One region of the Streptomyces sp. NPDC001393 genome, then DNA from elsewhere that is predicted to be linked to it. Evidence: predicted binding sites of a transcription regulator. Region 1 holds the regulator's gene; the other holds the start of a gene.
The links. Region 1 encodes HspR, which represses chaperone genes until heat shock. Its sites were predicted from a motif close to TTGAGNNNNNNNNNCTCAA; they were not measured.

Region 1 (14,307 bases):
CCCGCGCCGATCCAGGTGGCCCAGCCGAGGAGCTGGACGAAGGCCGCGTCGCCGCCGAAGAACATGGCGACCAGCAGCCGCGGCGCGTCCGTGAGGGCCGTGATCAGCATCGACAGGCCGACCGTCGGCTGCCAGGCGCCGTCACCGCCGAGCTGACGGGCCAGCGTGTGGGTGACCACGCCCAGGATGAACAGGCCGAGCACCATCACGACCGCCGTGATCAGCACGATCGGCACCGCGTTGGACAGCGTCGCGCCGATCGCGTCCTTGCGGGCGCCGTCGAAGCCGAAGACGGCCAGCAGGCCGTAGAGGAAGGTGGTGATGAGCGCCGGGGCCCACATCGTGTAGTCCCGCATGCGCAGGAAGGTCTGGTTGGGGGAGGTGATGATCCCCTTCAGCAGCTCCTTCCAGTGCAGCGGCGGGCCCAGCGGAGCGGCGGGCGCCGCGGCCGAGCCGGCGTGGTAGGTCGCGCCCTGCGTGTAACCGGCGGCTTCGTCGATCGAGAACGCCTGGGTGTGGCCCGGGTTGTTGGCCGCGTACGGGTCCTGGCCGCCGTCGTCCCCGAAGTACTCCGGTCCGTCGTCGGCCGGGCCCGGGTAGCCGTACGACTGACCCTGCCTGCCGTACGACTGCTGTCCCGGCTGCGGGTACGACTGCTGCGGGTACGGCCGCTGCGGCGCCTGCGGGTAGCCGTGTGCGGGACCCGCGGGCTGCCCGTACGACGGTCCCGGCTGCCCGGCCTGCGGTCCGGGCCGGCCGTACGACGGTCCCTGCGGCGCCTGCTGTGCTTGGGGGGTGCGGTTGTTCCGGCCCCCGCGTCCGTTCCTGAATCCAGCCACGTCATCGAACGTACCTGGTCCCGGAGAGTGGTGTGCCGGGCCCGGGCGTCCGGGCCCGGCTTTGCGGCCGACCTGTGACATCCCCTAAGGGACCGTCAGGGGACGGTCCCGGGGTTTTCCAGGGTTTCCCGAGGACACTCCTCACCGCGACACCCCGGGGCGGTGCTCAAGCGCGTGGGTGGTGGGTCAGGATGGTGCCATGAGCGTAGTCAAGATCAATGTGCTGACCGTGCCCGCCGAGCAGCGGGAGACGCTGGAGAAGCGGTTCGCCTCCCGCGCCCACGCGGTGGAGAGCTCCGACGGCTTCGAGTGGTTCGAGCTGCTCCGCCCCGTCGAGGGCACCGACACCTACCTCGTCTACACGCGCTGGCGGGACGAGGAGTCGTTCCAGGCCTGGATGGAGGGGCCGATGAAGTCCGCCCACCAGGGCGGTGCGGAGGGCGCCGAGCGGCCGAAGCCCGCCGCCTCCGGCTCGACCCTGTGGTCCTTCGAGGTGGTCCAGCAGGCGGGGCCGAAGGGGGCGTAGCGCTGCCGCGCGGGGCGCCCCGTCGCCGGATGCCTCATGCGGGCGGTTCGGCAGGTTCGGCGGGGCGCTTCGCCACGAAGGAGCCGAGACCGACCTCGGCTCGGATGAGTCCCTCGGCCTTGAGATGGGCCAGCGCCTTCTGTGCGGTCGAGGTCGCGATGCCGAACTCGGCGGACATTTCGACAACGGAGGGCACGCGGGCTCCCAGGGGGTACTCGCCGCTGGCGATTCGCGTGGCGATGGCCTCGGCCACCTGGCGCCACACCGGGCGAGTGCGGTCAAGCTCGGGGGTCATGCGGTTGACGCTAAAACTCTGCGGTAGACCGCGCGACCGCGGTAGACTGCGGTATACCGCCCAGGCGGAGCCCCGGCGACGGTTGCCGCCGTCCCGAGGCGTGGCCACCAGCTGAATCGGAGCTGATGACGTGACCGACCTTATCCGCCGCCTCGCGGCATGCGTGCGCCTGCTGCTCTTCCCGCCCGGAAGGGAACCCCTGCCGTACCTCGAACTCCGTTGGGTCCAGCCCCCGTTGACGCCCCTGCCCCGTCACCGGAGCCCGTACGGCCTCGACGCTCCCCTCGACGCCACCGCCACCAGGGCCGTACGGCCGTATGTGGAGGCGGCGTGATGGAGGCGCCCCGCCTGCTGCCCTGGGCCGGGTCCGAGGGCAAGTCCTGCTGTCTGATCGGCGACGACCGTGACGGCCCGCTCTCCCGGCCGGCCGATGCCACGGAGTCCGTGCAGCTCGGCATGGGTGGGCAACTTCTCGCCCACGCCCGGGAGATCCTGCCGGACATGCCGCCCGGCGAACTCCGTTTCCTGGCCGAGTGTTTGACGCAGGCGCTCGGCGACGCCCTGCGTGTCGCGGAGCGCGGGGCCGGAGGCGGGACGAGAGCCAGGTGGAGCGGGGCAGACGGTAGGCCTCGTCCTGCACCTCGGACGCGATCTGTGCGGGCCGGGTGAACTGGGGTGCCTTGCCCTCCAGTTCGGTGAGGACGTGCGGAATGCCGCCCGCTTGCGCGCCCGCCGGGAAGCGGGGGACGGCTTGCACGAGCGGTGGCAGTACGGCTCCGGCCAGTCGGTCCGAGAGCTGTGCGTGCCGCGCCCGGTCTCGAAAGGACGGCCGATGTAGGGCAGTTGGGCTGCGGTGTACCAGGCCGGTCCGGTGGTCAACTCGTGGGCGGACGCGGCATGTTCGGCCGCGGTACGCATCAGTCGCTCCTGCCGGGCCTCCGCCGGCGCCCCCGCGTCGGCGGCCAGCAGCGCGTTCCTGACCCGAGGGCCGGGAACGCGCTGACGTGCCTCTGAGGCGTCCGGCGTGCGGCCGGGACGCCTCAGAGGCAGGGACAGCCGTGGTGCGGACAGTGTCACGAGTTGCCGCGACGGCGCGCAACCACCATGGTGCCGGCACCCGCTGCGATCAGAGCGGCGGCCACGCCACCCAGGACCATGTCCCGCGTGTGGTCCTCGGCACCGGTGTGCGCCAGGTGCTGCTTCCCCGGGCGGCCCTCACCGATGTCGTGTCCGTGCTCGTCGTGGTCGCAGTTCTCGTCGTGGTCACCGTGCTCGTCATGGTCACTGTGCTCGTCATGGTCACTGTGCTCGTCGTGGTCGCCGTGCTCGTCGTCGTCGCAGTGCTCGTGGTGCGGCGGCTTCGCCGTGTGCGTGGGATGCAGGGGGTAGGGATTGCCGCTGGCGTACGCGGTCGCCGCGCCTGCCAGAGGTGCGGCGACGAGCGCCGCGACCACGGCTGCTGATGCCACGGCAGATCGCCATCCAGGCGATGTCGTCATCTCTTCCACTCTCCTCGACTTGGGACGCCCGGACTCGGTGAGGGCAGCTCCAATACCTGGATAGTGGAACAAATAGGAAATTGATGGCACAAATAACATGAAGCCGCGCACAAGCCACCGGATGGTGTAGCGCAGACAGCACACCGACGCCCCCCTGCCCGGTGTGGGCAGGGGGGCGTCGTACGGCGTGGAACCGCTGTTACTTGACCGGCTCGGGCTCCGGCTCGCTCTCGGCCTCCGCCTCGCCGGCCGGGTCGACCGGGGTCTTCACCGAGTCGAGGAGCAGCTGGGCCACGTCCACGACCTGGATGGACTCCTTGGCCTTGCCCTCGTTCTTCTTGCCGTTGACCGAGTCGGTCAGCATGACCAGGCAGAACGGGCAGGCCGTCGACACGATGTCGGGGTTCAGCGAGAGGGCTTCATCGACGCGCTCGTTGTTGATGCGCTTGCCGATGCGCTCTTCCATCCACATCCGGGCGCCGCCGGCGCCGCAGCAGAAGCCGCGCTCCTTGTGGCGGTGCATCTCCTCGTTCCTGAGGCCCGGGACCTTGCCGATGATCTCGCGCGGGGGCGTGTAGATCTTGTTGTGGCGGCCCAGGTAGCAGGGGTCGTGGTAGGTGATGATGCCCTCGACCGGGGTGACCGGGACCAGCTTGCCCTCGTCGACCAGGTGCTGGAGCAGCTGGGTGTGGTGGATGACCTCGTAGTCGCCGCCGAGCTGCGGGTACTCGTTGCCGATGGTGTTGAGGCAGTGCGGGCAGGTGGCGACGATCTTCTTCGCCGACTTCGGCTTCCTGGACTCCGCCGTGACGTTGCCGTCCTCGTCGGTCTCCTCGCCGAAGGCCATGTTCAGCGCGGCCACGTTCTCCATGCCGAGCTCCTGGAACAGGGGCTCGTTGCCGAGGCGGCGGGCGGAGTCACCGGTGCACTTCTCGTCGCCGCCCATGATCGCGAACTTCACGCCCGCGATGTGCAGCAGCTCGGCGAAGGCCTTGGTGGTCTTCTTGGCGCGGTCCTCCAGGGCGCCGGCGCAGCCGACCCAGTACAGGTACTCGACCTCGGAGAGGTCCTCGATGTCCTTGCCGACGACCGGGACCTCGAAGTCGACCTCCTTGGTCCACTCCAGGCGCTGCTTCTTCGCCAGGCCCCAGGGGTTGCCCTTCTTCTCCAGGTTCTTGAGCATCGTGCCCGCCTCGGACGGGAACGCGGACTCGATCATGACCTGGTAGCGGCGCATGTCGACGATGTGGTCGACGTGCTCGATGTCCACCGGGCACTGCTCGACGCAGGCGCCGCAGGTGGTGCAGGACCACAGCACGTCCGGGTCGATGACGCCGTTCTCCTCGGCGGTGCCGATCAGCGGGCGCTCGGCCTCCGCGAGAGCCGCCGCGGGGACGTCCTTCAGGGCCTCCTCGGACGCCTTCTCCTCGCCCTCCATGGTCTTGCCGCCGCCCGCGAGCAGGTACGGCGCCTTGGCGTGCGCGTGGTCCCGCAGGGACATGATCAGCAGCTTGGGGGAGAGCGGCTTGCCGGTGTTCCAGGCGGGGCACTGCGACTGGCAGCGGCCGCACTCGGTGCAGGTGGAGAAGTCCAGCAGGCCCTTCCAGGAGAACTGCTCGACCTGGGAGACACCGAAGACGTCGTCCTCGCCGGGATCGGTGAAGTCGATCGGCTTGCCGCCCGAGGTCATCGGCAGCAGGGCGCCGAGGGAGGTCTCACCGGTGGCGTTGCGCTTGAAGAAGATGTTCGGGAACGCCAGGAAGCGGTGCCAGGCCACACCCATGTCGGTCTTCAGGGCGACCGTGATCATCCAGATGAAGGAGGTCGCGATCTTCAGGCCGGCGAAGAAGTAGGTGAGGTTCTGGAGCGTGGAGACGTCCATGCCCTTCAGCCAGGACACCACCGGGTACGAGATGAAGAACGAGGCCTCGTAGCCGTCGACATGGTGCTGGGCGCCCTCCAGGGCGTGCAGCATGAAGATGCAGACGCCGACGATGAGGATGACGGCCTCGACGAAGTACGCCTGGCCGAAGTTGGAGCCGGCGAAGCGGGACTTGCGGCCCGGCTTGCGCGGGTGGCTCAGCTGGCGGATCGCGATCAGCACGAGGATGCCGAGCGTCGTCATCGTGCCGAGGAACTCGACGAAGACGTTGTACGGCGCCCAGTCGCCGATGACCGGCAGGATCCAGTCGGCCTGGAAGAGCTGCCCGATCGCGTTGACGATCGTCAGCAGCAGGGAGAAGAAGCCCACCGCCACGAACCAGTGCGCCACGCCGACGACGCCCCAGCGGTTCATCCGGGTGTGGCCGAGGAACTCCCTGACCACGGTCATGGTGCGCTGTGCGGGGTCGTTGGTCCGTGTTCCGGCCGGCACGGACTGGCCCAGCCGCATGAAGTTGTAGATCTGGAGGAGGGCGCGGCCGAACAGTGCCACGCCGACCACGATCAGGACCAGCGACACGATGATCGCGGCGAGTTGCATTGGGGCTCCTGAGGCGGCCTCGAACTTACTAAGCGGTAACTTATGCAGTCCGTCTGAGACTACCCCCATCTTCCGTCGGGTTGCAGCCGAGCGCGGGGTGATGCGCATCATCCCACGGGTCATCGGATCGTGTTATTCGTACCGAATTGATACTTTCGCCCCTACCTTAGAGCCGTGCTCTACGGGATCGCCGCCGCCACCGCCTCCCTGCTGCTCGCCGCCCTGCTCGCGGCGCTGCTCAGGGTGCCCGCGCTGCGGGCGGGCATCGTCGACCGGCGCCGGCAGCGGCGCCTGCCGCTGCTCGGCGGGCTCGCGGTGGTGTCCGTCACCTGTCTCGTCGCCTGGGTGGGGCAGCGGACCGGGATCGCGCCGCTCGGCGAGGGGGTCGACGAACTGCTGGTCGCCGCCGCCGTGGTAGCCGCGCTCGGCCTGGTCGCCGATGTCTGGCGGCTCCGCGCGCGCGTGCTCGTCGCCGGTACGGCCCTGGCGGCGGCCTGGGTGGTGCCGTACGACGAGACGGGCGTGCTGGGCGGCCTCCTCGCCGTCGGCTGGATCGTGCTCGCCTCCCTGGCCTTCAAGGGGCTCGATCACGCGGACGGGCTGGCCGGGACGGTCGGGGTGGTGACCGCGTTCGGGGCCGGCGCCTGTGCCGCGGCCGAGGTGATGGACGGGCTCGCCGTACTGCTGAGCGTCCTGGCCGCCGCCCTGACCGGCTTCCTGATGCACAACTGGCCCCCCGCGCGGATCGGGCTCGGCGCCTGCGGCTCGCTGTTCACCGGGTTCCTGCTGTCGTCGTCCGTCGTCTTCACGCGCGCGGGGTACGCCCTCCGGCCGAGCGCCGCGGTGGTGTTCTGCCTCGCCGCGGTCGCCGTCGCCGACGCCGTCCTGGTGGTCCTCGCCCGGGGGCTGGCCCGGCGACCGCTGCTGCGGCGTGGCCCCGACCATCTCGCGCACCGGCTGCGCGGGCTCGGGCTCACCCCGGCGGGGTCGGTCGTGCTGCTGGGGGCGGGCGCCTTCTCGGCGGTGCTCGTCGGGGTGCTGGTGCACACCGGGTGGACGGGGGAGGGGGCCGTGCTGTGGGTGGCCGGAGGGGCCCTTTTCGCCGTGCTCGTACTCCTTCGCATCCGTGTCCGTATCCCCGCCCAGACGCCTCGGCGTGGGCCATCGACGCAGGTCAGGGGGCAGGCGACCGGCCAGTTGCGTGTAAGGAACGGATAAGACTTGAGTCTCACCGACTCAGGTCTGTTGACCCAGCGGTGGCCGTCGTGCACACTTGAGTCCGTTCCACTCAAGTCAGCTGGAGGAATCAACCATGGCACGTGCGGTCGGCATCGACCTGGGCACGACTAACTCCGTCGTCAGCGTTCTGGAGGGCGGCGAGCCCACCGTCATCACCAACGCCGAGGGCGCCAGGACCACGCCGTCCGTCGTCGCCTTCGCCAAGAACGGTGAGGTGCTCGTCGGCGAGGTCGCCAAGCGCCAGGCGGTCACCAACGTGGACCGGACCATCCGCTCCGTCAAGCGCCACATGGGCACCGACTGGAAGATCCAGCTCGACGGCAAGGACTTCAACCCGCAGCAGATCTCCGCGTTCATCCTGCAGAAGCTGAAGCGGGACGCCGAGGCCTACCTGGGCGAGAAGGTGACCGACGCGGTCATCACCGTCCCGGCGTACTTCAACGACTCCGAGCGTCAGGCGACCAAGGAGGCCGGCGAGATCGCCGGTCTGAACGTCCTGCGCATCGTCAACGAGCCGACCGCCGCCGCGCTGGCCTACGGCCTCGACAAGGACGACCAGACCATCCTGGTCTTCGACCTCGGTGGCGGCACCTTCGACGTGTCCCTGCTGGAGATCGGCGACGGCGTCGTCGAGGTGAAGGCCACCAACGGTGACAACCACCTCGGTGGTGACGACTGGGACCAGCGGGTCGTGGACTACCTGGTCAAGCAGTTCCAGTCCGGCCACGGCGTGGACCTGTCCAAGGACAAGATGGCCCTGCAGCGCCTCCGTGAGGCCGCAGAGAAGGCCAAGATCGAGCTGTCCTCCTCCACCGAGACCTCGATCAACCTGCCCTACATCACCGCGTCCGCCGAGGGCCCGCTGCACCTGGACGAGAAGCTCACCCGCGCCCAGTTCCAGCAGCTGACGGCCGACCTGCTGGAGCGCTGCAAGACGCCGTTCCACAACGTCATCAAGGACGCCGGCATCTCCATCAACGACATCGACCACGTCGTGCTCGTCGGTGGCTCCACGCGTATGCCCGCCGTCGCCGAGCTCGTCAAGGAGCTGACCGGCGGCAAGGAGGCCAACAAGGGCGTGAACCCGGACGAGGTCGTCGCCATCGGCGCCTCGCTCCAGGCCGGTGTCCTCAAGGGTGAGGTCAAGGACGTCCTGCTGCTCGACGTCACCCCGCTGTCCCTCGGTATCGAGACCAAGGGCGGCATCATGACCAAGCTGATCGAGCGCAACACGACCATCCCGACCAAGCGCTCGGAGATCTTCACCACGGCCGAGGACAACCAGCCGTCGGTGCAGATCCAGGTCTACCAGGGCGAGCGCGAGATCGCGGCGTACAACAAGAAGCTCGGCATGTTCGAGCTGACCGGTCTGCCGCCGGCGCCGCGCGGCGTCCCGCAGATCGAGGTCTCCTTCGACATCGACGCCAACGGCATCATGCACGTCACGGCGAAGGACCTCGGCACCGGCAAGGAGCAGAAGATGACCGTCACCGGCGGCTCCTCGCTCCCGAAGGAAGAGGTCGACCGCATGCGCGAGGAGGCCGAGCGCTACGCGGAGGAGGACCACAAGCGCCGCGAGGCCGCCGAGGCCCGCAACCAGGGCGAGCAGCTGGTCTACCAGACCGAGAAGTTCCTCAAGGACAACGAGGACAAGGTCCCCGGCGAGATCAAGACCGAGGTCGAGGCCGCGGTCGGCGAGCTGAAGGAAGCCCTCAAGGGCGAGGACACCGCCGAGATCCGCACCGCCACCGAGAAGGTCGCCGCCGTCTCGCAGAAGCTGGGCCAGGCCATGTACGCCGACGCCCAGGCCGCGCAGGCCGCGGGCGGCCCCGAGGGCGCTGCTCAGGGCGGCAAGGCCGCTGACGACGACGTCGTGGACGCCGAGATCGTGGACGACGAGCGCAAGGACGGTGCCGCGTAATGACGGAGGAGACCCCGGGTTTTGACGAGAAGCCCGACGTCCCCTCCGGCGCCACCCCCGACGACGCCGAGTCGAAGGCCGCTCCCGAGAAGGGGGCGGCCCCGGCCGGGGACGGAAACGAGAACGCGGGTCTGGTGGCCCAGCTGGACCAGGTGCGCACCGCGCTGAACGAGCGCACGACGGACCTCCAGCGCCTCCAGGCCGAGTACCAGAACTACCGCCGCCGGGTCGAGCGGGACCGGATCACGGTCAAGGAGATCGCCGTCGCGAACCTCCTGACCGAGCTCCTGCCCGTGCTCGACGACATCGGCCGCGCGCGGGAACACGGTGAACTGGTCGGCGGCTTCAAGTCGGTCGGCGAGTCGCTGGAGACCGTCGCGGCCAAGATGGGCCTGCAGCAGTTCGGCAAGGAGGGCGAGCCCTTCGACCCGACCATCCACGAGGCCCTGATGCACAGTTACGCGCCGGACGTCACCGAGACGACCTGCGTGGCGATCCTGCAGCCCGGGTATCGCATCGGCGAGCGCACCATCCGCCCCGCGCGGGTGGCCGTCGCCGAGCCGCAGCCCGGCGCGCAGACCGCCAAGGCCGAGGGCGCCGAGGACACGACCGAGGCGAAGCAGGCCGGCGCCGGCGACAACAAGGAGAACGGTGGCCCGGACGAGGGCTGACGTGAAGACACCCACGGGGAAGCCGAGAAAGGGGGTACGCCGGGGATGAGCACCAAGGACTTCATCGAGAAGGACTACTACAAGGTCCTCGGCGTCCCCAAGGACGCCACCGAGGCCGAGATCAAGAAGGCGTACCGGAAGCTCGCCCGCGAGTTCCACCCGGACGCCAACAAGGGCAACGCCAAGGCCGAGGAGCGCTTCAAGGAGATCTCCGAGGCGAACGACATACTCGGCGATCCCAAGAAGCGCAAGGAGTACGACGAGGCACGCGCCCTGTTCGGCAACGGCGGCTTCCGCCCCGGGCCGGGCGCCGGCGGCTCCTTCAACTTCGACCTGGGCGACCTCTTCGGAGGCGGCGGGACCACCACCCAGGGCGGAGGCTTCGGCGGCGGACTCGGTGACGTCTTCGGGGGCCTGTTCAACCGCGGCGGCACGGGCACGACCCGGACCCAGCCGCGCCGCGGCCAGGACATCGACACCGAGGTCACGCTGAGCTTCACGGAGGCCATCGAGGGCGCCACGGTGCCCCTGCGCATGTCCTCCCAGGCGCCCTGCAAGGCCTGCTCGGGCACCGGCGACAAGAACGGCACGCCGCGCGTGTGCCCGACCTGCGTCGGCACCGGGCAGGTCGCCCGGGGCTCCGGCGGCGGCTTCTCGCTCACCGATCCCTGCCCCGACTGCAAGGGCCGCGGCCTGATCGCCGAGCACCCCTGCATGGAGTGCAAGGGCAGCGGCCGCGCGAAGTCCTCGCGCACCATGCAGGTCCGCATCCCGGCCGGGGTGACCGACGGCCAGCGCATCCGGCTGCGCGGCAAGGGCGCGCCCGGCGAGCGGGGCGGCCCGGCCGGCGACCTGTACGTGGTCGTGCACGTCGGCGCGCACCCGGTGTTCGGCCGCAAGGGCGACAACCTCACCGTCACCGTGCCGGTGACGTATCCCGAGGCGGCCCTCGGCGGCGAGGTGCGGGTGCCGACCCTCGGCGGCCCGCCCGTCACCCTGAAACTGCCGCCCGGCACGCCCAACGGCCGCACCATGCGCGCCCGGGGCAAGGGCGCGGTCCGCAAGGACGGCACCCGCGGCGACCTGTTGGTCACCGTCGAGGTGCGTGTGCCCAAGGACGTGTCGGGGAAGGCTCGTGAAGCGCTCGAGGCGTATCGCGAGGCGACCGCGGGCGAGGATCCGCGGGCGGAGCTGTTCGAGGCCGCGAAGGGAGACTGAGAGAGATGGACGGCCGTCGACGAAACCCGTATGAACTGACCGAGGAGACCCCGGTCTACGTCATCTCGGTGGCGGCCCAGCTCTCCGGACTCCACCCGCAGACGCTGCGCCAGTACGACCGGCTGGGCCTGGTCTCCCCGGACCGCACCGCCGGGCGGGGCCGCCGCTACTCGGCCCGCGACATCGAACTGCTCCGCCAGGTGCAGCAGTTGTCGCAGGACGAGGGCATCAACCTGGCCGGCATCAAGCGGATCATCGAACTGGAGAACCAGGTCGCCGCGCTGCAGTCCCGCGTCGCGGAGCTGCAGGCGGCCCTGGACGGCGCGGCGGCCGCGATGCAGCAGCGCGAGGCCGCCGTCCACGCCTCCTACCGCCGCGACCTGGTCCCGTACCAGGAGGTCCAGCAGACCAGTGCGCTGGTGGTGTGGCGGCCCAAGGGGCGGCAGCAGGACTGAGGGGAACACGGTGAAGGGGCCCGCGGGAGACCGCGGGCCCCTTCGGCGTTCCGATGTCACCGCAGGTGTTGCCGCCGTACGACCAGAGCGCCGGGGCGATGTCCTCGACCGTGAAGACGAAGGTCTCACCGTCGGGCGGTGGCGGTGTCGGACACCGGCGACAGCCACGACCACCGCCACCTCCTACACCGACAGCCCGCTCGGTCTCGCGCCTGGCTGGGTTTATTCGGTCCTCTGGTCGAGTCGGGAAAGCGGCGCACGGCCGCCGGTGATCACGACTCGCGGTGAACCGGGTTGGTTGTACCGATCTTTGCCGACCCATGAACTGCCTTTGAATGGAAGGTCCGTAAAGAGAGTTTGGAGGTGATTCCGCTGCCCCTTCACAGAGTCAGCTGAGCGTGGTGTTGCGGACTCGTTAAGTAGTTCTTCTTGACGGCGGGTGTGGCCTCCGCGTTGTCTTTTCAGACACCTGGGTCGTATAGCAGCCCTACGTCCGGAACGCACCTGAAGTGAGCCCCCGAATGCGTCGTATCGCCATATCCGTGGCCGCATCCACGATGACCCTCTCGCTCGCCGGCTGTGGCATGTTGGGAGCGACGGGGAGCGGCGCGAGCGCGAGCCCGAGCAAGGGCGGCGACATCACCGTGGGCCTGCTGCTGCCGGAGAAGGCGAACACCCGTTACGACAAGTTCGACTACCCCATCATCCAGAACAAGGTGGCCGAACTGACGGGCAAGAAGGGCCGGGTCGAGTACGCCAACGCCGACGCGGACGCCACCCGGCAGGCCTCGCAGATGCAGAAGATGATCGACGAGAAGGTCGACATCATCATGGTCGACGCGGTCGACTCGCACGCGATCGCCCCCGAGGTGCAGAAGGCCAAGGACGCGGGCATCCCGGTCATCGCCTACGACCGCCTCGCCGAGGGCCCGATCGACGCCTATGTCTCCTTCGACAACGAGCTCGTCGGCGAGGTGCAGGGCCGCACCCTGCTGGAGGCCCTCGGCTCGAGCGCCGACACCTCCAGCAAGGTCGTCATGGTGAACGGCTCGCCCACCGACCCGAACGCCAAGCAGTTCAAGCAGGGCGCCCTCTCCGAGCTGACCGGCAAGGTGACGATCGCGGCGACGTACGACACCACGGACTGGAAGCCGGAGCTCGCCGAGACCGAGATGGCCAAGGCCATCGCCGCGATCGGCAAGAACAACATCGCCGGTGTCTACGCCGCCAACGACGGCATGGCCGGCGGCGTCATCAAGGCCCTGAAGGCGGCCGGCGTCACGAACCTGCCCCCGGTCACCGGCCAGGACGCCGAACTCGACGCGGTCCAGCGGATCGTCGCCGGTGAGCAGTACATGAGCGTCTACAAGGCCTACCCGGACGAGGCCGAGGCCGCCGCGCAGATGGCCGTCGCCAAGGTCCATGGCCAGGACATCCAGTTCGACGCGCTCACCCAGGACAAGGTCGACAGCCCCACCACCAAGAGCATCCCGTCCAAGCTGATCCAGCCGGTCGCCCTGACCAAGAGCAACATCAAGTCCACGGTCATCGCGGACGGCATCTACACGGTGGCCGACATCTGCACGCCCAAGTACAAGGCGGCCTGTGCGGCGCTCGGCCTGAAGTAGCGCGCCACAGCGGGCCGGGGTTCCGCGAAGTGCTCCCGCCCCGCGCCACCCCCGTGGGCGCGGGGCACGGCCCCGGCGGGGCGGGGGGGGGGTGCCGGGCCGGGGCCGGTCCGGGTGCTGGAGTGACACCCGGGGGAAGCGGGACCAACGATGCCGTGACGCGGTCCGCCCCACCACCATCAGCTTGTTGCAATGCGAGGGGCGGAGCCTGCCCGATACCCGGACATAACGCCGTTTTACGGCGGCCCTGTTGCGGAGAGCCGTGTTGCGGACCCGGTCGGCGCCCGCGCATAGTTGCGCTGCGGAAGTGGCAGCACACCGGGGGTGAAATGGGCGATGGCCGGGCGCGGGGCGGAGGAACATCCACACGGCGCCGACCGACTGTGCGCGGCCGGCGACCGGGTCTATTCCCGGGCCGTACGCCGGGGTCGCGTGCCGCGCACTGATGCCGAGGCGGTGCCCTGCCTGCTGGAGCTGGCCCTGCTGCACCCGGACCCCGACGACATGGACTGGCTGGTGCCGACCTCCCCGCAGGAGGTCATGACCAGGCTGCTGCGCGGGGTCTACGACGAGGTCAGCGAGAGCCAGCGCCGGGTGGGCTCGGCGGTGGCCGCCTTCGAGTGGTACGCCGGACTCGGCCGTCAGCTGGGCGCCCTGGCCGCACCGGCCGAGGGCAGCGCGATCCGGGTGCTGGACGGGCTCTCCCGGATCCAGGCCGCGATGGACGAGGCGACCGAGGCGTGCACCACCGAGGTGCTCACCGTGCAGCCCGGCGGCATCCGCCGGGAGGCGGAGCTGACCGAGGGGCTGCACCGGGCGCTGGCCCTGCGCGGCCGCGGGGTGCGCATGCGCGACCTGTACACGCATGTGGCCCGGCACGGCCAGGGCCTGCTCAACTACCTGGAGCTGATGGGCGACACGGTGGAGGCCCGCACCCTGGACGAGGTGATCGACCGGCTCATCCTCTTCGACCGCACGGTGGCCTTCATCCCGGCCAACGCCGACCGGACGATGGCCCTGGAGCTGCGCCACCCGGCCCTGGTCGAATACCTGGTGACGGTCTTCGAGCGGCTCTGGCGCCTGGCCATCCCGCTCACCGCCCCGCTGCCCGACACCGGCATCGAAGGCATCTCGCACCGCGAGCAGTCCATCGCCGCGCTGCTCGCCGAGGGCCACCAGGACGCCGTCATCGCCGAGCGGCTCGGCATCAGCGTGCGCACCTGCCGCGCCCATATCGCCCGGCTGTCGGAGACCCTCGGCGCGGCCAGCCGTACCCAGCTGGGCGTCCGGATCGCCCAGGTCGGCCTGGACGGCCACCGCGGCTCCGGGCTGCCGGCCGGCGCGCTCACGGCTCCTGATCAAGAATCCCCGAGCGTGCGATGAGATAGCCCAGCTGGGCCCGGCTGTCGCTGCCGAGGGTGGCGGCGAGCTTGGCGATGTGCAGCCGGGCGGTGCGGATGTTCATGCCCAGGCGGTCGGCGATGACGGCGTCGGTGTGGCCCTCGACCAGGAGGGCGGCGATGGAGCGCTGGCG
Region 2 (14,307 bases), on a different contig from region 1:
CCTTCGCTTCCTCGACGAAGCGGTTCACGTAGCCCTCGCGGTCGTACTTGATCGGAACGGCGCTGGGATCCCAGCCGTCGTAGTAGGCGCCCCGCAGCAGATCGGGGAGCTGCGCGGCGAAGTGGGCGGCCACATCGACGGTGACCCGGTCGCGCAACGTGTGCAGCCAGGTGCGAAGCACCCGGTGGGCGAGGTGGCGGTCCTCGGTTCCAAGGGCTTCGGACACCGCTTTCAGCCAGATGTTGGCGGTGTGAATGGCGTGCTCGAAGTCCGGCGGATGTGTAGTAGGCATAGGTCTTGTCCTTCGAATCTTCCGTGGCACCCGTGCGTTTCCGGGGTGGTCACGCTCCGCATGCGAGTTTCCAGGCCAGGGCGCACGAAACCGGCAGGCAGCCGCGCCGCACACGCTTCGGTCCGTGACACGCGGAAACCCGCCAGGCAGGGCAATGCGGTACCGGAGTGGAGCCGAGGAGGCGGCCTGATGTCCGATGCGACGACCACCGATCTGTACGAAGTGACGATGGCCATGGCGTATCTGCGCGAGGGGATGACCGGCCCGGCGACGTTCAGCCTCTTCGTCCGCGACCTGCCTGCTGACCGTGGCTTCCTGGTTGCCGCCGGGCTGGAGTCGGCCCTGGACTACCTGGCGGACCTGCTCGTCGGCCCGGAGGACGTCGATGCCTTCGCCGCCGCTCTGCACCGGCCGCGGCGGGATCTTCAGGCCCTGCTCGGCCTGGAGTTCACAGGAGATGTGCGGGCGGTGCCGGAGGGACGGATCGTGCTCGCGGGAGAGCCCCTGCTGGAGGTGACCGCGCCTCTTCCGCAGGCGCAGCTGGCCGAGACGTACGTACTCAACCAGCTCAGTCACCAGACCGCGATCGCTTCGAAGGCCGCGCGCTGCGTCCTTGCGGCAGCCGGGCATCCGGTCGTGGACTTCTCCCTTCGCCGGACCCACGGCCCGCAGGCCGGGTTCCAGGCCGCCCGCCTGGGCGCGCTGGCCGGCTTCGCAGGGACCAGCAACGTGGCCGCGGCCACGGCCCTGGGGATACCCGCCGTCGGGACGATGGCCCACTCCTTCGTGGAGGCGTTCCCCACCGAGGAGCAGGCGTTCCGCGCGTTCGCACGGTCCCATCCCGGCCCGGCGACCTTGCTGGTGGACACCTACGACACCGAGGAAGGCGTCCGTGTCGCGGCGCGCGTCCTACGGGACCTGGACCGCGGGCCCGGCTCGGCCGTACGACTGGACAGCGGCGACCTCAAGGCCCTGGCGGAGCGGGCACGCGCCATCCTCGACGGCACGGGCCTGCCGGACGTACAGATCACCGTCAGCGGCAGTCTCGACGAGTACGCCGTCGACGACCTGGTCCGCTCCGGAGCATCGATCGACACCTACGCGGTCGGCACCCGGGTCGGAGTCTCGGCCGACGCGCCCTACCTGGACTCCGCCTACAAGCTGGTGCAGTACGACGGCCGCCCGGTGATGAAGCTGTCCTCGGCGAAGGCGACCGCGCCAGGTCCGAAGCAGGTCTTCCGCCGCCCCGGGTGCGCCGACGTGATCGCTCTCGCCGACGAGCAGCCACCCGAGGACGGCAGGCCGGTGCTGGAGACGGTGATGCGGAACGGGCAGCGTACCGGCAGCAGGCCGACCCTCGACGAATGCCGGGAGAGGCTGGCCGCAGACCTCGCCGAGCTGCCGCCCGAGGCCCGCCGGATCAGAGCCCCCGCAGCGCCCCGTGCGACGGCCTCCGAGCGGCTGAGCACACTCGCGTCACAGGTCCGGCGCCGCATCAGGGCGGAGACATCGGCCCGCACGGCGTAACGCCCTGGTCGTGGCCGTACGGCGCCGGCGTCTCGCTCGTCGCGCACGCCGGCGGCGCTCGGTGCCTGGCCTGCTCGGGCACTGCTCTGCCAACAGATGCGAGGAGCAGTTGCGGGCCGGGCAGACAACGCCTATGTAGGGCAACGGAGTTCAGCGTGACGACGGCGCTGTCCTGGGCCCGCACCCCGTGGTGTCGTCGAGAAGAGCCAGGCGATGATCCGGGGGCACCATCACGGAGGTCAGTCGTGGTCCTCCGCCGGCAGTTGTCCGGCCTGCCGTACGCTGACCAGCCCCACTGACGCGCGGGTTTTTGCGGCGAGAGCCTCCGTCGTGGCAACCTCCCGGGCCGGCGGGGGCTGCTCGGCCCAGACGGTCTTGCCGGTGGACGTGTGCCGGGTGCCCCAGCGTTCGGCGAGCTGCCCCACCAGGAAGAGGCCTCGGCCGCCCTCCTCCAGAGCACGGGCCCGGCGCGGGTGCGGGGTGGTACTGCTGGCGTCGGAGACCTCGCAGATCAGGGCGGTGTCGTGGATGAGCCGCAGCTGAATCGGGGGGTGGGCGTGGCGCAGGGCGTTGGTGACCAGTTCGCTGACGATCAGCTCGGTGGTGGCACTGGCGTCCTGGAGCCCCCAGACCGAGAGCTGGCGCGCGGCCCGCCGGCGTGCGGTGGCGACGATGGCCGGATCCGCGGGCAGGTTCCAGGAGGCCACGTGGGAGGCGCCCATGATGTGGGTGCGGGCGACGAGCAGGGCGACGTCGTCGTCCGGCCGATCAGGAAGGAGCGCCTTGATGACATGGTTGCAGGCGGTCTCCAGCGTGGGCGAGGGCCGGGTCAGGGCTTTCAGCAGAAGCTGCTGTCCGGTGGCGATGTCGCGGTGGCGGGTTTCGACCAGTCCGTCGGTGTAGAGAACGAGCACGCTGTCTTCGGGCAGCCTGGTGTCGGTCGCTTCGAACGGCAGACCGCCCACGCCCAGCGGTGGCCCGGGCGCCACGGTGAGGAAGCGGGTCCTGCCGTCGGGGGTGACGAGGGCCGGGGCGAGGTGGCCGGCGCTGGCCATGGTGCAGTGACCGGAGACCGGGTCGTAGACCGCGTACAGGCAGGTGGCACCGACCTCACCGACCGATTCGATGCCTTCCTCGATCTCTTCGAGGATGAGGTCGTCGAGCTGGGTCAGCAGCTCCTCGGGGGAGAGGTCGACATCGGCGAGGGTACGAACCGCGGTGCGCAGCCGCCCCATGGCGGCAGAGGCATGGATGCCATGGCCCACGACATCGCCGACGACCAGTGCCACCCGGGCTCCTGAGAGCGGGATGACATCGAACCAGTCGCCGCCCACACCGGCCTGGGGATCGGCCGGCAGATAGCGGCTTCCGGTCTCCACCGCCAGCCGGGCCGGGCGGTGATGCGAGAGCAGGCTGCGCTGCAGAACCAGGTCGGCGGCGTCGCCCTCCTGCGGGAGATCGGCTTGGAGGAACCACTGGATGTGTTGCTCGGCGTCCATCAGCGGGCAGACCCAAAGGTCGGCTTCGACCCGACGCCCGCCCTGGTCCCGCAGCGTCACCCGTCCCGTCCACGCCTGCCGCCGGGCCAGGCTCTGCCTGGCTGCTTCGGGCAGGTCGGCGGCCAACAGATCCGACGCCCGACGTCCCACGATCTCCCCCGGCGCGTAGCCCAGCAGCAGCCGGGCACCCCGGCTCCAGGCGGTCACGACGCCCTGTGCGTCAACGGCCACCACGGCTGACTCTCGCACCCGCGGAATGCCATACGTACGCATCGACCTCAGCCCCCGCACGTGCCCCGCACGTGCCCGGCGGTTCGGCGAACCCTCACGACAACACCGTCCGGCCTCTGAACATTCCCCCGACAGGCCGCAGCCCCTGCTGTCGCCCGTGCGCGCCGGTGGGCTGGAACTGTCGGCCGACTCCGCGGCCGACCGTGGTCATGGACGCACCCGCGGCGCGACACGGTTCGGACACTGGAGTTCCGTCTTCGGCGCGCCGTGCTGGGCGAGCCTCACCAGCCGAGACCTCGCGACCTCGCACATGGCCGTCGGCGGGGCAACAGACAGGGTTGAGTCGCCCGGTTCAGCAGGGGCGCGCACCATGGGAAGTGACCCGCATGGCCCACTCGCCGGAGGTGAACCGCCATGACGCTGCCCGTACGACACCGGCCCGGCAGCCTGCTGGAGAGGTCGTTCCCCGGCTTCCGATGGGGTGAGCCCATCGCCGCCGAATTCGAGGATCTGTTTGAGCGCATGAATCGGCTGCTGGAAGGCGCCACCACTGCCGGTCCCGCCGCGCTGGCCTGGTCTCCGGCGGCCGACATGTGCGAGACCGACAACGCCTACGTCATCGAGGCGGAACTACCCGGGATCAAGCGCGACGACATCAACATCGAGATGAGCGAGCGTGAACTGCGTATCACCGGGGAGTACAAGGAGCGGGAGCGCGAAGGCGTCCTGCGCCGCAGCACCCGCCGCACCGGCAGCTTCGAGTACCAGGCCCTCCTGCCCGCCGATGTCAGGGCGGAGAAGGTCAGCGCCACCCTTCACGACGGCGTCCTGACCGTCACCGTGCCCAAGGCACAGGCCACCAAGCCACGGCACATCGAGATCACAGAGTCCTGACACCTGGTTTCCTGACACCTTCGTCAGTCGACGTTCTTGGATTCGACGCGTCCTATCGGATCGGGGCCGGTCGTCAGTGCCTCGCACTCGGCCTGCCACGTGGGGGCACCGGGGTGAAGCCGGGTGTGGAGGTAGGCCGCGGTGAGCCGGGCGAGGGCGGCGACTCGTGCGGGGTTCTCGTCGGTGGTCTCGGCGGCGTCGTAGCCGGCGATCCCGCCGAGCCCGTGCTCCGCGCCGAACAGGGTGAGCAGGGTCTTGGGTCCGGGGGCGAGGGTGTAGGGGTCGGCGTGCCAGTCCGGCCCCATGTCCGTGAAGTGCCTGGAGTCGTCCTGGTCGCCGGCGACGACCAGCGTGGGTGTGGTCATGGTGGAGAAGTCGATGGTCCGGAAGACCGGCAGCGCGTCGGCCATCGGTCCGTTGAGGACGTCACCCCGGCCGGGCGCGGCGAGCAGCACGCCCGCCTTGATCCGCGGTTCGAGAAGACTCACCTCCGCCCCCTCGTCGGGGTCGGTGACCCGGGCACCGAGCAGGAGGCTGGAGGTGAAGCCGCCGAACGAGTGCCCGGCAACGGCGACCCTGGTGTGGTCGATCCGCCCGGAGAGCCACGGCACGGCCTTCTCGATCAGGTCGAGTCGATCGAGGATGTGCGACATGTCCTCGGAGCGCGAGCGCCAGAAGAAGGGCGCCCCGGGGGCGTCGGCGACCAGGTGGCTCAGCGTCCTGGAGGTGAGGTGGGTTGGCTGGATGACCACGAATCCGTGGGCGGCCCAGAAGTTGACGAGCGGCGCGTAGCCGTTGAGCGAGGAGAGGTTGTTCGAGGGGCCGTGGCCGTGAGAGAGCAGGATGACGGCAAGTCCGGTTCCGCTCGCGGGTGCGGAGACGCGTATCTGAAGGTCCACGGGACGTCCGGGCACGGAAAGGACTACGGGACTGAAGGACGCGACCGGGACGGGCGTGCCGAAGGCGTCGGCGCCGGTGGCAGTGGATGTGCTCACGATGTGGGTTCCCTTTCGGTGGCACCTGCTGTCCGCCGGTCTCCAGCGACCGGCGACGGGCAAGGTGGTCAGGAGCGTCCTGCTTCGACTAACCTGAAGCGGAGCATCGCTCCACTTATTATCCGGAGCGGCGCTCCGTTTTGTCAATCGGTGTGGAGGAGTGCGCGATGGTCACCGACACCCCTACTGGGCAGTCGCCGTCCCGAGGCAAGCGGGCCGACGCACAGCGCAACCGGCAGACGGTGCTCACCGCCGCCGCCGAGGTGTTCGTCACCTCCGGCGTCGACGCGCCGATCCGTCAGATCGCGGCCCGAGCGGGCGTCGGGATGGGCACGATCTATCGCCACTTCCCGACCCGGGCGGATCTCGTCACGGCCGTCTACCGCCATCAGATCGAGGCATGCGCCGAGGCCGGCCCGAACCTGCTGGCCAGTGTCGACTCCCCGCTCGACGCGCTGCGCCGGTGGATTGACCTTTTCGTCGACTTCCTCGTCACCAAGCATGGGCTCGCCGACGCCCTGCAGTCCGACCACGACCGCTTCGCCGCGCTGCACGCCTACTTCCTCGACCGCCTGCTGCCCGTCTGCGCCCAACTTCTCGACGCCGCGGTCGAGGCCGGTGAGATCAAGCCCGTTACGCAGCCGTACGAGTTGATGCGCGGCATCGGCAACCTCTGCATCGGACGTGACGACGACCCCCGCTACGACCCCCGACGCCTGATCGCTCTCCTGCTCCAGGGACTGCAGCGACCTCACGCGTCCTGATGCCGACGAGCGGGCATCGCGACCTGGTCCCTCCGCGCTTCCACGCGATCGTGCTGGACCTCCACCATGTCCCGCCTTCCGGCCCGGGGCGTCGGACACACACAGGGGGAGCGCCCCGGTGCACTCGGTCGCCTCGCACCAGAGCTGCACGTGCCGGAGCAGACGTGCCGGGTGCCTCGTCTGCGTCCCGCGACACCCGCTTGATTCGCCGGCACCGCGATCGCCGCGCAGGCGGGATCGGTGCGGTGGACCTACGGTGGTCGAAGTGGCGCCGACGAGCCGAATGGCCGTAGCGGAGGAGACCGCGATGGAGGAGCACTTTGTCTGGGTGACGACCCGCCGCATTCGTCCGGGCACCCTGGAGGACTTCGAGAAGGCGTGGCGGCCGGCCACCCACCCGCGGGGTATGCGTCGCGCCCTCGCGTACTGGTCCGAGGACGGACAGGAGATCACCGGGGTGTCCTTCTGGGACTCCAAGGAAGCCTGCGACTCCTGGCGGGCCTCCGAGCCCGAGGCGCAGCGGCGTGCCGCCATGGCCCCGTACGTCGTGGAGGAGCGGGAAGGCTTCTACCGCGGCCGTGAACTCGCCATCCCCAGCGGCAGCCCTGGCTGAGGAACTGTCGCGAACCGCCCCGATCCGCTCCCAGGGTCGCGATCTCATCCGTCTGCCGGGCAGCCCTCCAGGCGCGATCAGGTTGAGCTGCGGCGAGCGGCGGGGAAGGCTGGTCAGCTGTGGAAGGTGCGCCTGTGCAGCCGGGCGGTTGTGGGCGGAATCCGGTCTGTCTCGGTCGGCCACTCAGACAGTGGGCCGGAACCGCATCCCTTCGCCTTGTGACCAGAGTTCACCCGAGCCGGAAGCGTACGAAAATCACCTTGCCCGCGTCCCGGCCAGGGGCAACACAGACGCAGCCGTCATACAGATCCGCCACTTCGATGACGGCGCGCAGCCCCCGGCCGGCCTCTGCCCGATCGGTGGACGGCGCGTGCGGATCTCCGTCCGCGACGCCGACGACGAGGTCCTTGCCGTCCAGTGCCAGGTGGATGTCCACGGTCGGCGAGGAGGAAGCGGCATGCCGTACGGCGTTGGCGACCAGTTCGCTGATCGCCAGCAACGCCGCGTCGACCAGCGCCGAGCCCGGGGTGACCCCGAGTTCCGCGAGAGCCTGCTGAGCGGCGGTCCGGGCCGTGCGTACCGACGCGGGAGCGGTGCTCACCGTCATCACTCGGTGCGTCGCGCCGGGCGGACCCAGCTCTTCCAGCGAGTTCTGCTGCTTTACGTCTCTCATGGCGCCGCTCCTGAATTCGCGGCGGCTGCCGCGCCCTCCGTGGCTGTCAGAGCCGCTGACCCGCCGTGGCGGCGTGTTGCCATCCGACTACCCCTCCTCACACCTCGCATGCGCGCGACGAGCCGGTGTCACGGTGCTGGTGGCCCTTCCGGACGCGTGTGTCGCGGGACCGGCCCGGTGACGGCACAAGCACCCAGGCAATGGGACGCAAGGCCGACTGGCCGACCGCGGGAATGCCCAGGTAGGGACGGGGGGCGGGGGAGCCGAGCTGGCTGGGGACGTGGCGGACCGCAACGTACCCCTGTGCACGGTCCGCCAGCCACTCGATGACGTGGTGGACATGCTCGACGAGACGGCGCATCGGGTCTCCGTGGTGGTCGACGACGAGGAGGTGATCGTCGGCCTCCTGCATCACGAGGACGCGGCGGCCCGCTCCGACGGCCGGGTCGGGGACGCCATGCGGCCGGCCCCGACCCGCAGACATCGTCGCCGAGAACGGCCTGGTCCTGCGCACCCACCGCGTGGGTGCCGACGGCCTGTGCGACGTCTCCGCCCGCTTCAACACTGCGGTAGTGGTTGCTGGTCGTGCTTGTGTGGGGCGGGGCAGAGTGACAGGCCAGCGGTTCCTTCTACGGACCCCCGGTCAGGTCGGGGTTCCCCGCGATCGGGGCTGAGCGGGTTCCTCGCGGGAGGAGCCGGTCCGGTGACCTCCACGTGAGCCGGACGCAGAAGCCGGTCACCGAGCCGGTAGCCGGGGCGCAGGATCTTCGAGCAGATCAGCTGCTCGGCGTGCGGGGAGACGTCATGGGTCACGGCGTCGTGGCATGCCGGGTCGAAGAGGTCGCCCTCCTGCCCGAACGCGACGAGTCCCAGGGATCCGAGCTGCGTCCGGAGGGTGTCGGTGATGTCCTTCAGGCCCGGCGTCATGGGCTCGTGAGCGCAGGTGCGGTCGACGGCGTCCAGGACGGGGAGCAGGGCGCGCAGGACGTTGGCCACGGCGATCTCGCGCACGGCCATGCGGTCCCGGCGCACCTGCTTGCGGTAGTTGTCGTACTCGGCCTTCACCCGCTGCAGGTCTTCCGTGCGCTCCTGGAGCAGGCGCTGCAGCTCGGTGGGGTCCGTGTTCTGCACTCGGCTGTTCTCCATCGTCAGCCCGCCTCCCCCTTCTCGTCGTCGACGATCTCGGCGTCCACCACCTCTTCGTCCGACCCCGAGGCGCCCGGAGCCTGTCCGCCAGTGGGCTGTTCGGCGCGCGACCGCTCGTACAGCGCCGTGCCGATCTTCTGCGCCGCCTCGGCCGCACGTTCCATGGCCTGCCGGATCGCCGCCGTGTCCTCGCCCTTCAGCTTCTCCTTCAGCTCATTGATCGCGTTCTCCGTCTCGCTCTTCGCGTCCGCGGGGATCTTGTCGGGGTTGTCCCTGATGAGCTTCTCGGTGGAGTAGACGAGCTGTTCGGCTTGGTTACGGGTCTCCGCGGCCTCGCGGCGCCTGCGGTCCTCCTCGGCGTGCTGCTCGGCCTCGCGGACCATGCGGTCGATGTCGTCCCTGGGCAGCGCCGAGCCGCCGGTGACGGTCATCTTCTGTTCCCTGCCGGTGCCGAGGTCCTTGGCCGAGACGTGCATGATCCCGTTGGCGTCGATGTCGAAGGCGACCTCGATCTGCGGCACGCCGCGTGGCGCCGGCGGCAGACCGGTCAGCTCGAACATGCCGAGCTTCTTGTTGTACGCGGCGATGTCCCGTTCGCCCTGGTAGACCTGCACGGTCACCGAGGGCTGGTTGTCCTCGGCGGTGGTGAAGATCTCCGAACGGCGGGTCGGGATCGTGGTGTTGCGCTCGATGAGCTTGGTCATGATGCCGCCCTTGGTCTCGATGCCCAGGGACAGCGGGGTGACGTCCAGCAGCAGGATGTCCTTGACCTCGCCCTTGAGGACACCGGCCTGCAGGCTGGCACCGACGGCGACGACCTCGTCGGGGTTGACGCCCTTGTGCGGGTCCTTGCCGGTCAGCTCCCGCACCAGCTCCGTCACCGCCGGCATACGGGTCGAACCGCCCACCAGGATCACGTGGTTGATGTCGGACACCTTGATCCCCGCGTCCTTGACCGCGTTGTGGAACGGGCCCTTGCAGCGTTCCAGCAGGTCCGACGTCAACTGTTGGAACTGGGCGCGGGTGAGCTTCTCGTCCAGATGCAGCGGGCCCTCGGCGGAGGCGCTGATGTACGGCAGGTTGATGTTGGTTTCGGTCGCGCTGGACAGCTCGATCTTCGCCTTCTCCGCCGCCTCCCGCAGCCGCTGCACGGCCATCTTGTCCTTGGCCAGGTCGACGCCGTAGCCGTTCTTGAACTGCTTGACCAGGTGGTCGACGATCCGCTGGTCCCAGTCGTCGCCGCCGAGGTGCGTGTCGCCGTTGGTGGCCTTGACCTCGATGACGCCCTCGCCGATCTCCAGCAGGGACACGTCGAAGGTGCCGCCGCCCAGGTCGAAGACGAGGACCGTCTGGTCGTTCTCCTTGTCCAGGCCGTACGCCAGCGCCGCCGCCGTCGGCTCGTTGATGATCCGCAGCACGTTCAGGCCGGCGATCTCCCCGGCCTCCTTGGTCGCCTGCCGCTGGGCGTCGTCGAAGTAGGCCGGGACAGTGACCACCGCATCGGTGACGTCCTCGCCCAGATACGCCTCCGCGTCCCGCTTCAGCTTCTGCAGCACTCGCGCGGAGATCTCCTGCGCGGTGTACCGCTTGCCGCCGATGTCACCGTGATCCGGAAACCGCCAACCGTGATCGCCCATGTGCCGCTTCACGGAGCGTGCGGTGCGCTCCACGTTGGTCACGGCCTGCCGCTTGGCGACCTCACCGACGAGGACGTCGCCGCTCTTGGCGAAGGCCACGACCGACGGCGTGGTCCTCGTCCCTTCCGTGTTGGTGATGACGGTGGGCTCACCCCCCTCGAGGACCGAGACCACCGAGTTCGTCGTACCCAGGTCGATACCGACCGGACGCGCCATCTGGGCTCACCTCCTCGTCTGTGCCCCGCCGACCAGGGTCTTTGTGCACACGCAGCCGAGTACCCGCCGGTGCGGCCCGCGGACCGTGCCCAGGCGTCCCGCCGTAACTCGGTCGCACCCGTCCGAACGTCTCGCCGCGGCGGTGTCTCTGGGTATCCGACCCTTCCGGCTGCGGTTCCCGACCAAGTTTGCCTCTACTTCGATATACAAACTTGAGCGTATGATTGTCAATCCAGTCAGGTGTTGCGGTGTGGGGCGGGCAGCTGGCGCCGCGGGGAGGCAGTGGAGGGCTGGCGGGTAGGCGTACACGTGGACGACCCGTGGTGTGGCCGGGATCCTCGGCCGTCACGGAAAGTAGCCGGTGCGCCGCGCTCCCGGGGCGGGTCGGTGGTCTGGTCGAGCAGGACGAACGTGCTGTCGGAGTGGACCAGGGGACAACGTGTCGTCGGAAAGATCCACCAGGTCGTACCAGTCGCCGCAGGCGGTGCAGCGCCGCCGTCGCCCAGGTCGACGCGCTCGCCGAGGGCGTTGGGACTCGCGGTGGCGGTTCATGGTCTGCCTCGGCGCCTGTGGTCCGATGCGGACGGAAGGGCTGGCCGGCCTCCGCCGTCGGGGCGTGGACCTCGACAGCCTGGGGATCTGGCTCCACCGGCGGTCACCCCGCGGTGTCCGCCGTCGCGCGCGGCGGGCTGGGTTCGAGGTGGACGGCGACGCGTTCGGCGGTTGCGGCGGCCCAGTGGCCGGTGGTGATGGCGCCCAGTGCCAGGATGGCCGCTCCGCACCCGGTGATGATCCACCAGGCCGCAGGCCGCGCGCCGGAGGCGACCGCGGAGCCGATCACCGCGATGCCGAGGGAGGATCCGACCTGACGGCTCGTGGCCGCAACCGCGGCGGCGACCCCGGCCTGGGCGCGCGGCATGCTGGACACCGCCGTGTAGGTGATCGGGGCGTTGACGAAGCCGAAGCCGAGACCGAACAGTGCGTACGTGACGTCCAGCAGGATGTCCGAGGGGTGGGCGGAGCGGGTGGCGGCGATAGCCAGTGCACCGCTGGCGGCGATGCCGGCTCCCGCGACAAGCAAGGGAGTCCGTGGACCGCGGCTTTCCACGATCCGGCCGGACAGCGGTGGGCACACCAGGGACAGGACCGCCATCGGCAGCAGGTGCAGCCCGGCGCCCAGGGCGCTCAGCCCCACCACCCGTTGCAGATAGAGGGCGTTGGCGAACAGGAAGCCGCCGAGCGAGCCGAACGCGAGGACCGCTGTCGCGGTGGCCCCGCTGAAGGGTGCGCTGCGGAAGAGCCTTGGCTCGATCAGCGGTTCGGCGCGCCGATTCTCGTACGGCACGAAGGCGGCGAGCGTGCCCGCCGCGACGATCAGGCAGGCCAGGATCGGCGGCGCGGTCCAGCCCTCGCCGGGCGCTTCGATGATGGCGTACGTCAGCGTGCCGAGCAGGACGATCACCAGCAACTGGCCCACGGGGTCGGTGCGTCGGGCCGCCGGCGCGCGGGACTCGGGCACGAACAGTGCGGCGAGCGTCAGCGCGGCCAGCCCGATCGGCACGTTCAGCCAGAACACCGCCCGCCATCCGGCCGATCCCACCAGTACGCCACCCAGAACCGGCCCGGCCGCCATGCTCAGGCCGACCACTGCGCCCCAGACGCCGATGGCTCGTGCGCGCTCCCGTGGTGCGGTGAAGGTGTTGACGAGGATGGCCATGGCGACGGGGGTGAGCATGCTGCCGCCCACCGCCTGCACCATACGGAAGACGACGAGCCAGCCGGTCGTGGGCGCCAGACTGCACAGGGCCGATCCGCCGGTGAAGAGCACGAGACCGAGCTGGAAGACGCGCCGCCGTCCGAGGCGGTCGGCGGTGGCGCCGGCCAGGGTCAGCAGCGAGGCCAGGACGATGGTGTACGCGTCGAGCGTCCACTGCAGCCCGGAGACCGACGAGTTCAGGGACCGCTGCATCGAGGGGAGCGCGACGTTGAGGATGGTGACGTCGAGGCTGACCAGCAGCACGCTCAGGCAGCAGACGGCCAGGACGGGGGCGCGCCGCCCCGGTACGTGATCGGGCACGTGGGCTCCCGTGTTCAGTCGGTGGGCCGATGGGTGGCGTGGGCCTCGGCGAAGTCCCATACCAGGGGCAGGAGTTGCCCGGGAGTCTCGATCTGGGGCATGTGACCGGTGCGGGGGAGGAGTTCGAACCCGGCGCCGGGGATGGCGGCGGCGTACGCACGTCCGTACTCGGTGTCGACGACCTGGTCGCTCTCGCCCCAGGCGACGAGGACGGGGCACGTGACCTTGGCCAGGCGCTCGCGCAGGGTGGGGTCGGCCATGGCGTGCGGGCCCGAATAGACCTGCAGCGCAGCCCGGTTGGTGGCCGCGACGGCGCGCTGCTCGTCGGAGAACGTGCTGGGGTCGATGCGGAACTTCTCGACGTCGTGGAAGGAGAGGGCGGACAGCTCGGCGGGCGTCAGGGTGAAGGGGTCGGCGACCGGGTGGCCGGGGACCTGGATGCCGGCGGCGTTGACGAGGACGACGCCGCTGATCCGGTCACTGCCGAGCAGGGCGATCTCGGCGGCGATCCATCCGCCTATGGAGTTGCCGACGACGGTGACGTCCTCCAGGCCGAGTTCGTCCAGCAGTCGTACGTAGAGCTGGGCGAGGGTGGGCACGTCGGTGAGCCAGTCGGGCCGGGCGGTGCCGCCGAAGCCGGGGTGGACCGGGGTGATGACCCGCGCCGACCGCTGTTCGGCGAGGAGCGCGGCGAACCCCGTGACGGTCTGCGGACCGCCGCCGCCGTGCAGGAGCAGGAAGGGATGGCCCTCGCCCCGCTCGTCGACGGTGAAGCTCAGGTCGACGTCGCCGGAGTCGAGGGTGAGGTTGATCGTTCGGGCGGTGCTGGTCATGGCAGTCTCCAAGTCGATGTCTGGCGACGGGGGGGGGTTGACGGGGGGTTGCTGACGCGGGCCGTCACGCGTAGTCGGTTGCCGGCACGGTGGCGTACCGGCTCATCACCTGGACGGTCGCCTGCGGGGTCAGCTCCCGGCCGGCGGCGATCATGTCCCGCAGGTCGCGGAAGTACTGCACGTACAGGTCGGGCGTGAAGGTGTTGAGCATCACCGCAGGCTCGTCGCCGAGGTTGGCGAAGGTGTGCGGGGCACCGGGCGGGATCATCGCGAGCGTGCCGGCCGGCGCCACGTGGGTCGTCTCCCCGACGGTGAAGTGCACGGTGCCGGAGACCACGTAGAAGCCCTCGTCATGCTGGGCGTGGCGGTGCTGCGGGGGTCCTGCGGTGTGCGGGGCGAGGGTGATCTCGCCGATGCCGATCCGGTGCCCGGTGGTGCTGCCGTCCTCGAGGATGCGGATCTGTGCCGGTCCCAGACGGATCGTCTCGCCGTCGTCCGGGCCGACCACGGAAACCTCGGTCATCGCCATTCTCCTTCGTGAGAGCTGACTCTCACGAAGGAGATTAGAGGACGGAGTCTCGTCATGCAAGTGAACTCTCACGATGAGAGCTGCCAGTGATAAGGTGGGGACGGATGGGCGGGCATGAAAGGGGACGTACGGGTGGCGACGATGCAGACGGGCACCGGCCGTAGCAATCAGAAGAAGCGCACGCGTACGGCGATCGTCGAAGCCGCCCGTGAACTCATCGGCACGGGCGGCGAGGTGACCATGCCCGCGATCGCGCGCGCGGCCCTGGTCTCCGAGGCCACTGCCTACCGTTACTTCCCCGACCTCCCCTCGCTGATCAGCGAGGCCCTGGCCGGCGCCTGGCCGCCCCCGGCCGAGGCGCTCGCGCCGGTCGCGGACTCC

Region 2: the regulator HspR is predicted to act here: its motif matches at 10,700-10,718, upstream of dnaK (molecular chaperone DnaK).

Annotation. Positions count from the first base shown of each region.
Region 1 covers NZ_JBSFIH010000002.1:238,135-252,441, reverse strand. The annotation lists gene ACWC2T_RS04130 (YIP1 family protein) at 1-920, opposite strand, end outside; gene ACWC2T_RS04125 (antibiotic biosynthesis monooxygenase family protein) at 1,039-1,365, shown strand; gene ACWC2T_RS04120 (GntR family transcriptional regulator) at 1,400-1,660, opposite strand; gene ACWC2T_RS04115 (hypothetical protein) at 1,791-1,994, shown strand; gene ACWC2T_RS04110 (hypothetical protein) at 2,734-3,129, opposite strand; gene ACWC2T_RS04105 ((Fe-S)-binding protein) at 3,359-5,641, opposite strand; gene ACWC2T_RS04100 (MraY family glycosyltransferase) at 5,816-6,859, shown strand; gene dnaK (molecular chaperone DnaK) at 6,954-8,801, shown strand; gene grpE (nucleotide exchange factor GrpE) at 8,801-9,472, shown strand; gene dnaJ (molecular chaperone DnaJ) at 9,518-10,690, shown strand; gene ACWC2T_RS04080 (heat shock protein transcriptional repressor HspR) at 10,696-11,145, shown strand; gene ACWC2T_RS04075 (sugar ABC transporter substrate-binding protein) at 11,667-12,773, shown strand; gene ACWC2T_RS04070 (LuxR C-terminal-related transcriptional regulator) at 13,110-14,156, shown strand; gene ACWC2T_RS04065 (helix-turn-helix transcriptional regulator) at 14,119-14,307, opposite strand, start outside.
Region 2 covers NZ_JBSFIH010000049.1:14,725-29,031, reverse strand. The annotation lists gene ACWC2T_RS35505 (DUF2267 domain-containing protein) at 1-292, opposite strand, end outside; gene ACWC2T_RS35500 (nicotinate phosphoribosyltransferase) at 482-1,819, shown strand; partial or broken gene ACWC2T_RS35495 (SpoIIE family protein phosphatase) at 2,167-3,249, opposite strand; partial or broken gene ACWC2T_RS35490 (PAS domain-containing protein) at 3,298-3,591, opposite strand; gene ACWC2T_RS35485 (Hsp20/alpha crystallin family protein) at 3,964-4,443, shown strand; gene ACWC2T_RS35480 (alpha/beta hydrolase family protein) at 4,467-5,438, opposite strand; gene ACWC2T_RS35475 (TetR/AcrR family transcriptional regulator) at 5,606-6,202, shown strand; gene ACWC2T_RS35470 (hypothetical protein) at 6,510-6,815, shown strand; gene ACWC2T_RS35465 (ATP-binding protein) at 7,045-7,488, opposite strand; partial or broken gene ACWC2T_RS35460 (hypothetical protein) at 7,769-7,852, shown strand; gene grpE (nucleotide exchange factor GrpE) at 8,047-8,634, opposite strand; gene dnaK (molecular chaperone DnaK) at 8,637-10,487, opposite strand; gene ACWC2T_RS35445 (DHA2 family efflux MFS transporter permease subunit) at 11,143-12,564, opposite strand; gene ACWC2T_RS35440 (alpha/beta fold hydrolase) at 12,579-13,397, opposite strand; gene ACWC2T_RS35435 (cupin domain-containing protein) at 13,462-13,920, opposite strand; gene ACWC2T_RS35430 (TetR/AcrR family transcriptional regulator) at 14,041-14,307, shown strand, end outside.